Regions from separate parts of the Halomonas sp. KHS3 genome, predicted to be linked through region 1. Evidence: predicted binding sites of a transcription regulator. Region 1 holds the regulator's gene; each other region holds the start of a gene.
The links. The regulator LexA, encoded in region 1, represses DNA repair genes until DNA is damaged. The targets are predictions, from matches to a motif close to TACTGTNTANNTANACAGTA.
Positions count from the first base shown of each region.

Region 1 (3,346 bases):
ATCAAAGGACTGGCGGCCACCGTGCAACCAAACAGGGGTACCCGGCAACGCTAACGAAAAGATATAGAGCAGATCAGGATTGCGTAAACGAATACAGCCGTGGGACGCAGCAACGCCCATGGGCTCGTCAGGCGGCGTCCCGTGCAGGTAAATATAGCGCCGTTGCGAGTCCACCTGACCACCGCGGTTCACGCCCTTTTCCAAGCCACACAGCCACAGTATGCGGGTCAGAATCCAGTCACGCTCTGGATGCTCTTCGGCGAGTTCGGGCGAAAATGTCTCGCCCGTCCAGCGGCGACCTCGAAACACCGCATTTTCGGGCATATCTCCGCCAATGGCCGCGCGCACATAGTGCCACCCGCGGGGGGTTTTACCACTGCCATTGCGCTCCCCGCTTCCGGCAGCACCGGATGAAATAGAACACTCATGGAGCACTTTTGGCCCTCGCCAACAGCGCAGCAACTGTTCGGTAGTATCAATCTCCAGCCAGATATGTTCCGTTGGAGGTAGCTCAGCTAGCGTAGGAGTTCGCATGTTTTCCTTCTTCTGGCTTGGCACCGTCAAGGGCTATGGGTAACGGCGCATTCATAGCAGCCACCACTACCGGGAGCAATCGCCTGACCAAATCACGCACAGAGACCTGCTCGTGGTAATCCTTCTCCGCGATATCGCGTAGCGCATCAAGGCCAGACAGGGTAAAGATTACCGTGCCGAGCACAAAGTGTAGCCGCCAAAAACGCTCGGCGTCAGGCAGATCCGGCGTTGCTTTGCGCACAAGCTCGGTGAAGCGTGTAAACACATCGCCATACTCTTCCTGGATATAACGTCTTAGATGTCCCTGTGCTTGACTGTAGGCAAGACCCAGCAGGCGCATAAACACTTTCAAACTATTGCGCTCGGCGGGCACCGCGAGAACGGTAGTTGCCATGGTCTCGAGCAGTGTTTCCAGCGGGATAACGCGCCCGGCGTGTTGGCCCTCGAGCTCATCTAGCGCAGTATGAAAGCGCTGACTAAACGGATCCAGGTAGCGGGCAAAAACGGCCTGAATCAAGGCTTTTTTGGAACCAAAATGGTAATTAACAGCGGCTAAGTTAACCCGCGCTTTGCTAGTGATGTTGCGCAGCGAAGTTTCAGCAAAACCCCGCTCTGCAAACAGCACCTCGGCGGTGTCGAGTATACGGGTCACCGTATCAGATTGAGCCATGTCGCTCTCCAGGGAAACAGGTGTTTAAAACATAGCAAAATACTATGCCATAACGTAGGCGGGCTCAACGCTTGATTTATTGACAAAATGTGACGTATTAAATAAGCAGAAACTTAGTTTCAAACGATTAGAAAAATTGCATAGACATCGGCAATAGGCACTGACAAGCCATATACTGGACAGAGGAACATACTGTATACTTAAACACTTATTGATTAAGTCGACATTTAACTTGTTACTGTCTATTCACTATTTATGGAGTCTGGTATGTCGCGTCCGCTAACCGCTCGCCAACAGCACGTGTTTGATTTTATCGTTAAGACCATGGGCGAATTTGGCTACCCTCCTACCCGCGCCGAGATTGCCAAAGCACTTGGCTTCCGCTCACCCAATGCGGCTGAAGAGCACCTGCGCGCGCTGGAACGCAAAGGCGTTATTCGCATTATCCGCAACACCTCTCGCGGCATCCGCCTGCCCAACCAGGAACCTCAAGAAGTCCTGGATAGCGCAGTCCCCGCCTTACCCACAACCAACGTGGAAGCCCCACCCACTGGCCTGCCTGTGATCGGGGAAGTAGCTGCCGGCAGCCCCATTTTGGCCGCCGAACATATTGATCGCTACTGCCCGCTACCGGCCGAGTACTTCACTCCCAAAGCTGACTATCTGCTGCGCGTACGCGGCCTTTCCATGAAGGATATTGGCATTTTGGAAGGTGATTTACTGGCGGTTCATCGCACTGACCGGGTTCGCGATGGCCAGATCGTGGTTGCCCGCCTGGACGATGAAGTAACGGTTAAACGCTTCAAACGCCAGGGGCATCAAGTGACGCTGTTTGCAGAGAACCCTGATTTTGCGCCCATTGAAATCGACCTGCGCTCTCAAGCGCTCGATATTGAAGGCGTTGGAGTCGGCGTAATTCGTGGTGGCAACGGCCAGGCACTCGGCTAATAAATCCGCTACTGCAGGTCGATATAGCGGTGGTCATTGAAGGTGGCCACCCAGTTTGGGTGATAGACCAGCAGGATGCTCAGCAGCATGCCAGTAATAAATGCCTCTGAAGGCATTAGCAGTGGTAAAAAACGCGCATACTCCTGGGCGAGATAGATCGCCTCAGGGTCTGTACCCGCGACGATAATCAGCACTACCGCCGCCAAGCCTCCTCCCAGCGTTGCCAGCGCCGCGCCAAAAAAGCCGCAGGCAAACAGAAATACCATCAAGTTATCCGGCAGGCGGCGATCTACCAGCCGCCATACCGTGCCAATAACGGCCGCCGGGACGATCCCGGTAACCAGCACATTTGCCCCCAGCAACATCCACTCATTGCGGCCAATCACCACCATGGCAATGTTGATCAGCACGTTGCTAATCAGCGCTAATGGCGCTTTAAAAACGAGTGTCATCAATACTGTAAAAACAAGGTGTAGCGTTAGCCAATCAACAGCCTGGGCACGAAGCTGCCACATCAGCATCACCGCCAGCGTAGCACCCAGCCAGCGGTGCTGAAGCGCTGAATCCGCTATCAACACCTGCCAGGGCCGCCCCCAAAGCGCCCATGCGATCACTGCTAACGAGAGTAGCCAGGTGAGCAGCAGCGCCCAGGGCGCTAATACACTTTGCGCAAATGACATGGCGGCCTCTCAGGTTGATGGGCGGGCATTATAGAGTACTTAGCTAAATACCACTGTCTTGTTGCCATGCACCAACACACGATCCTCTAAGTGCCAACGCAAACCGCGAGCGAGCACGGCTTTCTCCACATCACGACCAAAGCGGACTAGATCAGTAGGCGTATGACAGTGGCTAACGCGATGGATATCCTGTTCGATGATGGGGCCTGCGTCGAGTTCCTCGGTCACATAGTGGCAGGTAGCGCCAATCAGCTTAACCCCCCGCTGGTAGGCCTGGTGGTAGGGCTTAGCCCCGGCAAAAGAGGGCAAAAAGCTGTGGTGAATATTGATCACTCGCCCCGCATAGCGCGCGCACAGCTCAGGGGGCAGTATTTGCATATAGCGCGCCAGCACCACGCAGTCGGCGCGGGCACTGTCGATTTCGGCCTGAACCTTGGCAAACGATGCTTGCTTATCGTCGGGGTCGACCGGTACATGGTGATAAGGAATACCGTACCACTCCGTCAGCGAACGC
Region 1 is NZ_JWHY01000005.1:40,154-43,499, forward strand. It holds gene RO22_RS13290 (L,D-transpeptidase) at 1-534, opposite strand, end outside; gene RO22_RS13295 (TetR/AcrR family transcriptional regulator) at 512-1,204, opposite strand; gene lexA (transcriptional repressor LexA) at 1,472-2,152, shown strand; gene RO22_RS13305 (energy-coupling factor ABC transporter permease) at 2,161-2,832, opposite strand; gene purU (formyltetrahydrofolate deformylase) at 2,872-3,346, opposite strand, start outside.

Region 2 (3,346 bases), on a different contig from region 1:
TACGTCTCCAGCGTGCTGGCGCCGGAGCTGCTGGGTGCTATCGCGGTGGCTGCCTACGCCTATATGGCGTTGGTACCGCTGATACAGCCGCCCATCATGCGTCTGCTGACCACCGATAAAGAGCGTCAAATCAAGATGACCCAGTTGCGGCCGGTCTCCAAGCTGGAAAAAATCATCTTCCCGCTGATGCTGCTGATTCTGGTCGCGCTGTTTCTGCCCGATGCGGCACCGCTACTCGGTATGTTCTGCTTCGGTAATCTGATGCGTGAGTGTGGCGTAGTCGAGCGCTTGTCGGATACCGCGCAAAACGCCTTGATCAATATCGTCACGATTATCCTGGGACTGTCGGTAGGCTCCAAACTGATGGCCGAGAGTTTCCTGGCATTTGAGACGCTGGGGATATTAGGTCTGGGTATTGTCGCCTTTGGTATCGGCACGGCCGCTGGGGTATTGATGGCCAAGCTGATGAACCTGGTGAGCAAAATGCCCATCAACCCATTGATCGGTGCCGCGGGCGTTTCCGCCGTGCCTATGGCAGCGCGGGTGGCGAATAAGGTGGGGCTGGAGTCCAACCCACATAACTTCCTGCTGATGCATGCCATGGGCCCCAACGTGGCGGGTGTTATTGGGTCGGCAGTCGCGGCCGGGGTAATGATTAAATACCTGGGTTAACTAGTCCTCTGCCATCAACGACATAGGGGTGTCATTGCGAACGCAGTGAAGCAATCTGGGGTTGGTTCTCAGGGTAGGCTTGAGATTGCTTCGTCGCAGGCTCCTCGCAATGGCCGGTGAGTGTCATCGCGAGCGAAGCGCGGCGATCTCGGTTTGTTTGCCCCCGCAGAACGAGATTGCCGCGTCGCAAGCTCCTCGCAATGACATATGGGGCCCTTTCATCTGCTGCGTTATGCCTTTGGTGCAGAGAGAACCTCAATAGCACTCTTCAAGCGGTTTTCTAGCGGGGCAAGGTCAAGCGGGCAGTCCCGTGGCCAGCCAATGGTCAGGCGAACGCCATCACCATCGTAGTCGGCTTGCTCAATAGGGATGTCGTGCTCTTCGCACCAGGCGCGGGCAATCGCTTCATTGGCAAAAGTAAGGCGCAGGGTGTAGGTGTCGCGCTCAACCACTTCCCGGGTAGCGAGTGTCTCAAGGGCATGGCTAACCGCCTGAGCGTAGGCGCGGGCTAAGCCACCGGTGCCGAGCTTTGTACCGCCAAAATAACGAATGACCACACAGCCAATCTGGCCCAGTTGGCTCCCCTGGAGAACCTGATACATGGGGCGGCCAGCGGTGCCGCCAGGCTCGCCATCATCGGAAAAGCCAATCAGATTTTGCTCGCCGGGTGGCCCGGCAATGTAGGCAGTGCAGTGGTGGCTGGCATTAGGATGCGCGGTTTTCGCCGCATTCAGCAGAGTAGTGAATGCGTTGATATCGGGAGCGTGGCAGATCCAGGTGATAAATTGGCTCTTTTCTACTTCAATGTCAGCCGTGTGCCATGACCCTGTGGGTAACTCGGGAACCCGATAGCGCATTAATGCTCCGTAAAGGTAGTCTCACTTTTCACACCCATTACCATGCCGAGTACCTGAATATCCCGGTTGTGCAAAAATAGCGCTGGCTGCAAAGTATCTTCTGGCCATAGCTCTACGCCAAAGCGGCTGATAGAGAGCTGCCTCAAGGCGATCGTTTGCTGGTTTATTTCGGCAACGGCAGTTTCTGTCTGGGTATCGTGTTGATAGCGCCGGATAATAATGACATCGCCATCGAACAAGTTGCAATCACACAGTGCATTGCCACGCACTTTGAGTGCATAGGTATTGCGTCGGGTAATGCTAGGCGCCATTGCGTAAGGGCGCGGTGCCGGTTGTCTACGGCCAAACGTAACGGTAGGTGCTGCCATCGATAGGGTCATCAAAGAATCTCCATTGCATGTTCTTTCATACAGTGGTTTTCATTGTAGACCTGTTTTTGCATACAGTGCCAGAGATAATTGCTCTCACGACATATTGATGAAGATCACGCTGCGACCCAGCGCCGCATTGTGTGAGTGGCGAGAAAGGGGCTTTACGTGTAGAGTTCGACGCGAAATCAATATGCCAGGAGAGACGCTTGAGCCTGTGTCTACAAGCCCGCCAGCTTGCCTGTGAACGCGATGACCGCTGGCTGTTTCAAGGGTTAGATCTGGAGGTTCGCAGCGGCGAGATAGTGCGAATTGAAGGGCCCAATGGTAGTGGTAAAACCAGCCTTCTGAAAATTCTCTCCGGCCAGCTCAGTGACTACCAGGGCGAACTGTTCTGGAATGGCGCTGCGATGAACGAAGCACGTGAACATTTTCTCGCGAATTTGCTCTATTTAGGACATGCACCGGGCATTAAGTCAGGGCTTTCCCCGTTAGAAAATTTAGCCTGGTATCAGGCGTTAAGCGGGGAAAGTGGTAATGAAGATCAGCGCCTGGAAGCTCTTGAACGGGTTGGGTTGGCAGGCTTTGAAGATGTGCCCGCAGGGCAACTCTCAGCAGGGCAACAGCGCCGTGTTGCCCTGGCGCGCTTAACGTTAACGCCGCGCGCCCTATGGGTACTGGATGAGCCTTTCACCGCGATTGATCGCCACGGCGTCGCTGATCTAGAGAAACAGCTGGTTGCCCACGCTCAGGCGGGGGGCTGTGTGTTAGTAACGACACACCACGAGTTAACCGCTTCACCGTTGCTCAGACGGATATCCCTAGGGTAAAGGAGAAAGGGTTGCACAGCTCTTCACAAAGTTCGGAGACCGCTCAACAGGTTTCAGCAGTGCCACTGCGTGAGCATAGTGGTGGGTTAATGACCGCAGTGAAGGCCACGCTAGTGCGTGACTTAACGCTATTGCTGAGACGCCGTGGCGAAGTGCTCAACCCACTGGTGTTTTTTGCCCTGGTGATCACGCTGTTCCCGATCGCTATTTCGCCCGACCCTGAGCTGTTAGCGGTGATTGCTCCAGGTTTGCTGTGGGTCGCAGCTTTGTTAGCCGCGCTGCTTTCATTAGACAGCCTGTTTCGCAGCGATTATGACGACGGTAGTCTGGAGCAACTGCTATTGGCGCCGCAGCCGTTAGTCGCGCTAAGTTTGGCCAAAGTGGCCGTACACTGGCTGCTGACAGGCCTACCGTTGGCGCTGATGGCGCCGATATTGGGTATTATGCTGGCGCTGCCGGCGGGTAGCTACGCCGTGCTGGCGCTGTCGCTTGCATTGGGTACGGCAAGCTTGAGTTTGATTGGCGCCATCGGTGCGGCGTTAACCGTTGGCTTGGCACGGGGCGGAGTGCTGCTCTCGCTACTGGTGCTGCCGTTGTATATCCCGGTACTCATTTTTGG
Region 2 is NZ_JWHY01000002.1:273,348-276,693, forward strand. It holds gene RO22_RS03550 (sodium ion-translocating decarboxylase subunit beta) at 1-672, shown strand, start outside; gene RO22_RS03555 (IMPACT family protein) at 903-1,529, opposite strand; gene RO22_RS03560 (LexA family protein) at 1,529-1,909, opposite strand; gene ccmA (cytochrome c biogenesis heme-transporting ATPase CcmA) at 2,107-2,727, shown strand; gene ccmB (heme exporter protein CcmB) at 2,817-3,346, shown strand, end outside.
Region 2: the regulator LexA is predicted to act here: its motif matches at 1,958-1,977, upstream of RO22_RS03560 (LexA family protein).

Region 3 (3,346 bases), 280 kb from region 1:
CACCGGCTTGGGAGAACAAAGTAGATGCCTGCCCGCGGTGGTGGGTTTGGTGATTGAAGAAGTGAACGATCAGGCTTGAGTAGCGCCGTTTTGAGGCCACTCCTTTTATGTTGTGATAACTCAGCGTGGTACTCAAATCGTCGTCTGTCAGCGCCGATACCCAGTTAATAATCACGGTATCGAGCCATTGGCGATGCGCTTTCAATCCCTTCAAGTCATCAAAGAGAATCTGATCAAGGCGATCTGGCGTAGGTAGTGCCACCATTACCTCAAGCGTTCTTGCGGAAGAAGAGGCGTGTGTTGCAAACCGTTTGAGCCAAATCGTGTCGGCTACCGCGATGTGGTTCAGTGTGCCAAAAATCGAGCCGAAGAACGCGCCACGCTCTTCAGCTAGTTCAGAGGCGCTCAGCTTACCGGCGGCATCATAGAGGTTAGTGTTCATCCACTGGTTATAAGTGGCTAACTGTTCGAAGTGTTGTTGAAGTGTCATGAGTTAAGACCCAAAAGCAGCATCTATTTAGAACGTTTGAAATATGGGGGAAGAACAGCATCACCGCCCGCCTGCTACATCAATGAATGACCCCGTTACATAAGAGGCTTCGTCCGAGAGCAACCAAGCGATGGTATTAGCCACTTCTTCAGCGCTACCGCCACGCTGCATAGGAATCTGGGGAGCTAAACGATCAACCCGCCCTGGTTCTCCACCATCGGCATGCATATCAGTGTAGATAAAACCGGGGCGAACGGCGTTAACACGAATCCCCGAGCCAGCAACTTCGCGAGACAACCCCTTGGTTAGGGTATCCATGGCACCTTTCGATGCAGCGTAGTCAACATATTCAAAGGGCGAGCCTGTTTGCGAGGCAAGCGACGAGACATTGACGATTGCACTACCTGCTGGGAAGCGCCTGACGGCTTCTCTAGAGCACAGAAAACAGCTGACCACATTGCTATTAAGCACTTGGTTGAAGCGCTCAAGGTCGATATCGACCAGCTTGGATTGAGTAAACAGTATCCCTGCATTATTAACCAAATGCGTCACCTCGCCCAAGCGCTCCTCTGCTGCATCAAACAGGCGGATAACGTCAGCTTCACTGCTAACATCCGCTTGATAGGCAAACGCTCGACCACCCGCTCGAATAATGCAATCAGCCACATCATCTGCCAGCTCCCTATTAGCAAGATAGTTCACGCACACTGCATAGCCTTTTGCGCCCAGCAATTTTGCGGTGGCCGCTCCGATACCTCGGCTTCCCCCTGTCACGATGACCACTTTCGACATAACGTTTCCTCGCTGACTCTTTAGTCACAAACCCACCTTGCACATTAAACCCACGATAGTTCTTTGGGTAGCGCCCTTTTTGCTGCTGCAAGTTAATTAATTGACTGGCTATTGATTTCTTGCCACCTCACAACTACTGTATATAAAACCATGTCAAAAGAGGTGAACCATGACATCTCTTGGAACACCAAGCTCCTATAAGGGTCGCGGGGCAACATACGACCCACACAATCGTTTTGCGCCTACCCGTAGCGTGGCGGAAGATGACGGTTGGTGGCGGGAAGAGGCCTCTACGACTATCGCTACCGAAGTGCGTGAGGAGGTGAGCAAAAGTGCTTTGTCGTGGAATCGCTCACCAGATTTACCTTTTGATCGCTCGCTGAACCCGTATCGCGGCTGTGAGCATGGCTGCGTTTACTGCTATGCCCGCCCTTCTCACGCCTACTGGGACTTATCGCCAGGGCTAGATTTTGAAACCAAGCTGATTGCCCGTAGCGGTTTAGTGGAGCGGTTAACCGAAGAGCTGTGCCACCCTAATTACGTGTGCCGCCCGATCAACCTTTCCGGCAACACCGACTGCTATCAGCCGTTAGAGGCCACCTACCAAACCACCCGCCGTTTGCTGGAGCTGCTACTGGAGTGTCGCCATCCGGTAACGCTGGTGACTAAAAGCACCTTGGTGCTGCGCGATTTAGAGCTTCTGGCGGAAATGGCCGAGCACCGGCTGGTGCGTGTGTTTGTCAGTTTGACCAGCCTGGATGCCCAATTGAAACGCACATTAGAGCCACGGGCGGCATCACCTCAGGCGCGCTTGCGGGCGATTCGTGAACTGAATACAGCAGGCATTCCCGTGGGTGCTTTAATTTCACCGGTTATTCCGGGGCTAACCGATCATGAAATAGAAAAACTCTTGGAAGCCGCCAGCCGTGCAGGAGCGCGAACCGCCGCCTGGATGCTGCTGCGCTTACCCTATGAAGTGGCGCCGCTATTTGAAGCCTGGTTAGAAGCCCACTACCCGGAGCGCGCGGCGAAAGTGATGAGCCTAATGCGTCAGTGCCGTGGCGGTAAGGCGTACGATGCCAAGTTTGGTAAACGCTTTCGCGGTGAAGGGGTATTTGCTGATTTAATTGCGCAACGCTTTGCCCGCGCCAGCCGCCAGTGGAACATGCAGGATCGCACCGAGCAGGGCTTAAACACCCGGGACTTTCGCCCACCACGAGCGCAGCAGGATTTATTCATTTAAGCTAAGCAGCACGCGCATAAAATAGTTGCAAAGGAAGCCGAATGCCCGCTCTTAGCAAAACCAAATCGAGTTTTTACCGCCGCTTATACGTCGCCCATTTGATCGAACAGGGCGCTGCCAGTGTACCTGCGCTAATCGAGGCCACCGGCATGCCACGACGCACCGCCCAGGATACGATCGCCTCCCTTGCCGAGTTGGATATCGAGTGTGTATTTACTAAGGATGACGGCGAGCGCCACAACATTGGTCGCTACCAGATACGTGATTGGGGGGCGATAGATCCACGCTGGGTGGCCACCCACGCCGAGCGGCTTAAACAGGCGCTTGGCTATGCTATTTAGCCATTATCATTAGACTCTGCCCAGGCCAGCCGTGCAGCGTTGAGGGTAACCGTCAGCGAACTTGCCGCCATGGCGAGTACCGCTACTAGCGGGGGGATCGCCATCAGCACTACCAGCCCGAGTGCCAAGGTATTGTAGAGCGCTGAAAAGAACAGATTCTGAACCATGATGCGTCGCGTACGTTTAGCAATACTAAGCAGTTTGACTACCCCACCCATCCCCGGCGTCATTAGCTGTGCGGAAGCCCCTTCGCGGGCGGCTTCGCTGGCATTTAATGGAGCGATGCCAACATCTGCCGCGGCTAGGCTCAAGGTATCGTTTAAGCCATCACCCACGTAGAGCGTTGGCGATGGCAACCCCTGCAAAAGCCGCGCTTTGGCTTCAGGCGAGCGCTGGGCATAGCAAGCTTCTCTTCCAAGCCCCACCCGTTCACCTAACCAACTAACCGCCCCCTCCCGATCACCGCTGATCATTGCCACC
Region 3 is NZ_JWHY01000005.1:323,984-327,329, forward strand. It holds gene RO22_RS14680 (DinB family protein) at 1-490, opposite strand, end outside; gene RO22_RS14685 (SDR family oxidoreductase) at 551-1,282, opposite strand; gene RO22_RS14690 (PA0069 family radical SAM protein) at 1,452-2,525, shown strand; gene RO22_RS14695 (helix-turn-helix domain-containing protein) at 2,567-2,866, shown strand; gene RO22_RS14700 (heavy metal translocating P-type ATPase) at 2,863-3,346, opposite strand, start outside.
Region 3: the regulator LexA is predicted to act here: its motif matches at 1,417-1,436, upstream of RO22_RS14690 (PA0069 family radical SAM protein).

Region 4 (3,346 bases), on a different contig from region 1:
GTGACCTCCACTTCAAAACGGGCTTTGCCCATGGCCAAAAAGCCCAGTTGCTGCTGCACCTCTTTACCCAAGCGAAGTGCGGCTTTTTGACGGCTCTCGCTGAGTTTTTTCGCCTCTTGGCGATAGTCTTCGCGTAGCTCGACGACCCGCGCACTGAGTGCCTCCAGGTCATTGCCACCCTCTTCTAACTGCGCGACTTCCCGCTGTAGGTCAGCATGCAGGGCGCATAGCTCATCAGGAGCAACGTGGTGCTTGCGGGCAATCCGATGGACGTCGGTCATACGCTCTTCAACCCAGGCGAGCCGCTCAGGGTCTAATTCGGTGGTGCTGGCGAGGCGATTGAGTTCGCTGGAGGCCTCTTCCACTTGAATGCGCGCATCGCTCAGCATGGCAAGCGTGTTCGCCAGGGTGCCTTTGTCGCTACCTGGCAGGGCGCTTAAGTGGGTGAACGCTTGGTTGAGCAAAGAGAGTGCGCCGCCCTCGTCACTGGCGCAGCAGTCGGCGGCAAACTGGGTTTCGCGCAGGGTCTCTTCCGCGTGAGCCAGGGTGTGCTGCTCTTCCTCTAACGTGGCTAATTCACCTTCCGCTAAACCGAGCTGATCCAGCTCTTCTACTTGGTAACGCAGCAACTGCCGTTTGGCCTCAACTTCACTGCCTTCTTCGCTTAGCTTCTTCAGCTGCCGACGCGCACTGCGCCACTCGCGGAACGTTTCAGCTAATTGAGTGGTGGCATCGTTTAGGCCTGCGTAATCGTCCAGCAGGGCAAGGTGGGTCTCTTCGCGCATCAGCGCATGGTGAGCATGCTGTCCATGAATTTGAATCAGCTGCTCGCCGAGGGATTTTAGATCCGAGATAGTCGCGGGTTGGCCGTTAATCCAGGCTTTGGAACGGCCGTTGGCGGTGACCACACGGCGCAGCAAGCATTCCTCAGCGGGGAGCTCCCGCGCCGTTAGCCACTCGATGGCGGCGGGCAGGTGTTGAATGTCGAAGCGTGCGGAGAGGTCCGTACGCTCGCGGCCGTGACGCACGCTTCCGGCGTCGGCACGCTCGCCCAGGCAGAGCCCAAGGGCGCCTAACAGGATCGATTTGCCCGCGCCGGTTTCCCCGGTAATCGCGGTCATACCGCCGGTCAAGTCGAGTTCTAAGTGATCGACAATGGCGAAATCTTGAATAGCTAGCTGAGTAAGCATGGCGCCTCCTGAGGCGGTACAGCATAGAAGCTGGATACTTATCCAATAGTTGTTGATTTATACAGTAGTTAATAACTCACTTCAATGCACCTCTTGAGATGGAATTTATGGCCCCCATATAGCGTGCATGATCAGTCAAAGCTAGTGACTTAAAGCTTACTTCTTTGCGCGCCGCCCGCGTGGCCGCGCTCTACTTTTTAGGAGCACAACATGGCGAAAGAACCGCAAACACCAATGGACGATGAGCTGGCCCGCCACGAGCAAGACGCCGATGGCGCCGAGCAAGCAGCTGAGAAGGTTGCTGAAGAGCGCTTGATGGAGGGCGAACTGGAAGGATTGATCAATGACGAAGAGGCGCTAGAGGACAGCGTCGACAACCCGGAAGCGGAAATGCTGGCAGCCCAAGTAGGTGAGTTAGAGCAGAGCTTGGCCGAAGCCAAGGATCAAGCCCTTCGCGCCGCCGCTGAAGCGCAAAACGTGCGCCGTCGTGCGGAGCAGGAAGCGGAAAAAGCCCGCAAGTTTGCCCTGGAGAAGTTCGTTAAAGAGCTGCTGCCAGTGGTAGATAGCCTGGAAAAAGCGCTTGAGACCATGGAAGAGGGTGCATCGGAAGTTCATCGTGAAGGTGTTTCCATGACCTTGAAAATGCAGCTGGATGTACTCAACAAGTTCGGCGTTGAAAGCATTGAACCCCATGGTGAACCCTTCGACCCGCAAGTGCACGAAGCCATGACCATGGTGCCTAACTCGGATCTCGAACCGAACACCGTGATGGACGTTATGCAGAAAGGCTATTTACTCAATGGACGCTTGGTGCGCCCAGCGATGGTTGTAGTGAGTAAAAAAGCCGATTAAGCCACTGGCGGCACAGAGTTTGAAAAAAGTGTGTGAAAAAAAGCCCTTGAAATGTCAGCGGCGGCCCCCAAATAAAGGGCAACCCCGCGGGGAAACCCGCAGACAAGCTTTAAAAACTAAATTTTCAGTTTTGTAACAACCGAATTCGAGGTATTGCTATGGGACGTATAATTGGTATCGACCTGGGCACCACTAACTCTTGTGTGGCCGTGCTCGATGGTGACAGCGCTAAAGTTATCGAAAACGCCGAAGGCGGTCGTACGACGCCTTCTATTATCGCCTACACCGATGATGGTGAAACGCTGGTAGGTCAGGCGGCTAAACGTCAGGCCGTTACTAACCCAGAAAACACCCTGTACGCCATCAAGCGTCTCATTGGCCGTCGCTTTAAAGACGACGTCGTCCAGAAAGACATTAAGATGGTGCCGTACAAAATCAGCGAAGCTGATAACGGTGACGCTTGGGTTGAAGTAAAAGGCAAAAAAATGGCACCGCCGCAGGTAAGCGCGGAAGTGCTGAAGAAAATGAAGAAGACTGCCGAAGACTACCTGGGCGAAGCAGTCACCGAAGCGGTCATTACCGTACCGGCCTATTTCAACGACAGCCAGCGTCAGGCGACCAAAGACGCCGGCCGCATTGCCGGTCTGGACGTTAAGCGCATTATTAACGAGCCGACCGCTGCCGCACTGGCCTACGGTATGGACAAATCCCGCGGCGACAAAACCATCGCGGTCTACGACCTGGGTGGCGGCACCTTCGATATCTCGATCATCGAAATTGCCGATGTCGACGGCGAAACCCAGTTTGAAGTGTTGGCCACCAACGGTGACACCTTCCTGGGCGGCGAAGACTTTGACTTGGCGATGATCAACTACCTGGTAGACCAGTTCAAGTCTGACAGCGGCATTGATCTGTCTGGCGACAACCTGGCCATGCAGCGCCTGAAAGAAGCTGCCGAAAAAGCCAAAATTGAGCTGTCTAGCGCTCAGCAGACCGATGTGAACCTGCCTTACATCACCGCCGACAACACTGGCCCGAAACACCTTAACGTTAAGGTGACTCGTGCCAAGCTGGAGTCACTGGTGGAAGAGCTGGTTCAGCGCTCGCTCGAGCCGTGCAAAATGGCCCTGAAAGATGCAGGCCTATCTGCCTCTGAAATCGACGAAGTGATCCTGGTCGGTGGCCAGACACGTATGCCGATGGTGCAGAAGAAAGCCGCTGACTTCTTCGGCAAAGAAGCACGTAAAGACGTTAACCCGGACGAAGCGGTTGCCGTTGGTGCCGCGATTCAGGGCGGCGTACTG
Region 4 is NZ_JWHY01000014.1:13,283-16,628, forward strand. It holds gene recN (DNA repair protein RecN) at 1-1,190, opposite strand, end outside; gene grpE (nucleotide exchange factor GrpE) at 1,401-2,042, shown strand; gene dnaK (molecular chaperone DnaK) at 2,201-3,346, shown strand, end outside.
Region 4: the regulator LexA is predicted to act here: its motif matches at 1,238-1,257, upstream of recN (DNA repair protein RecN).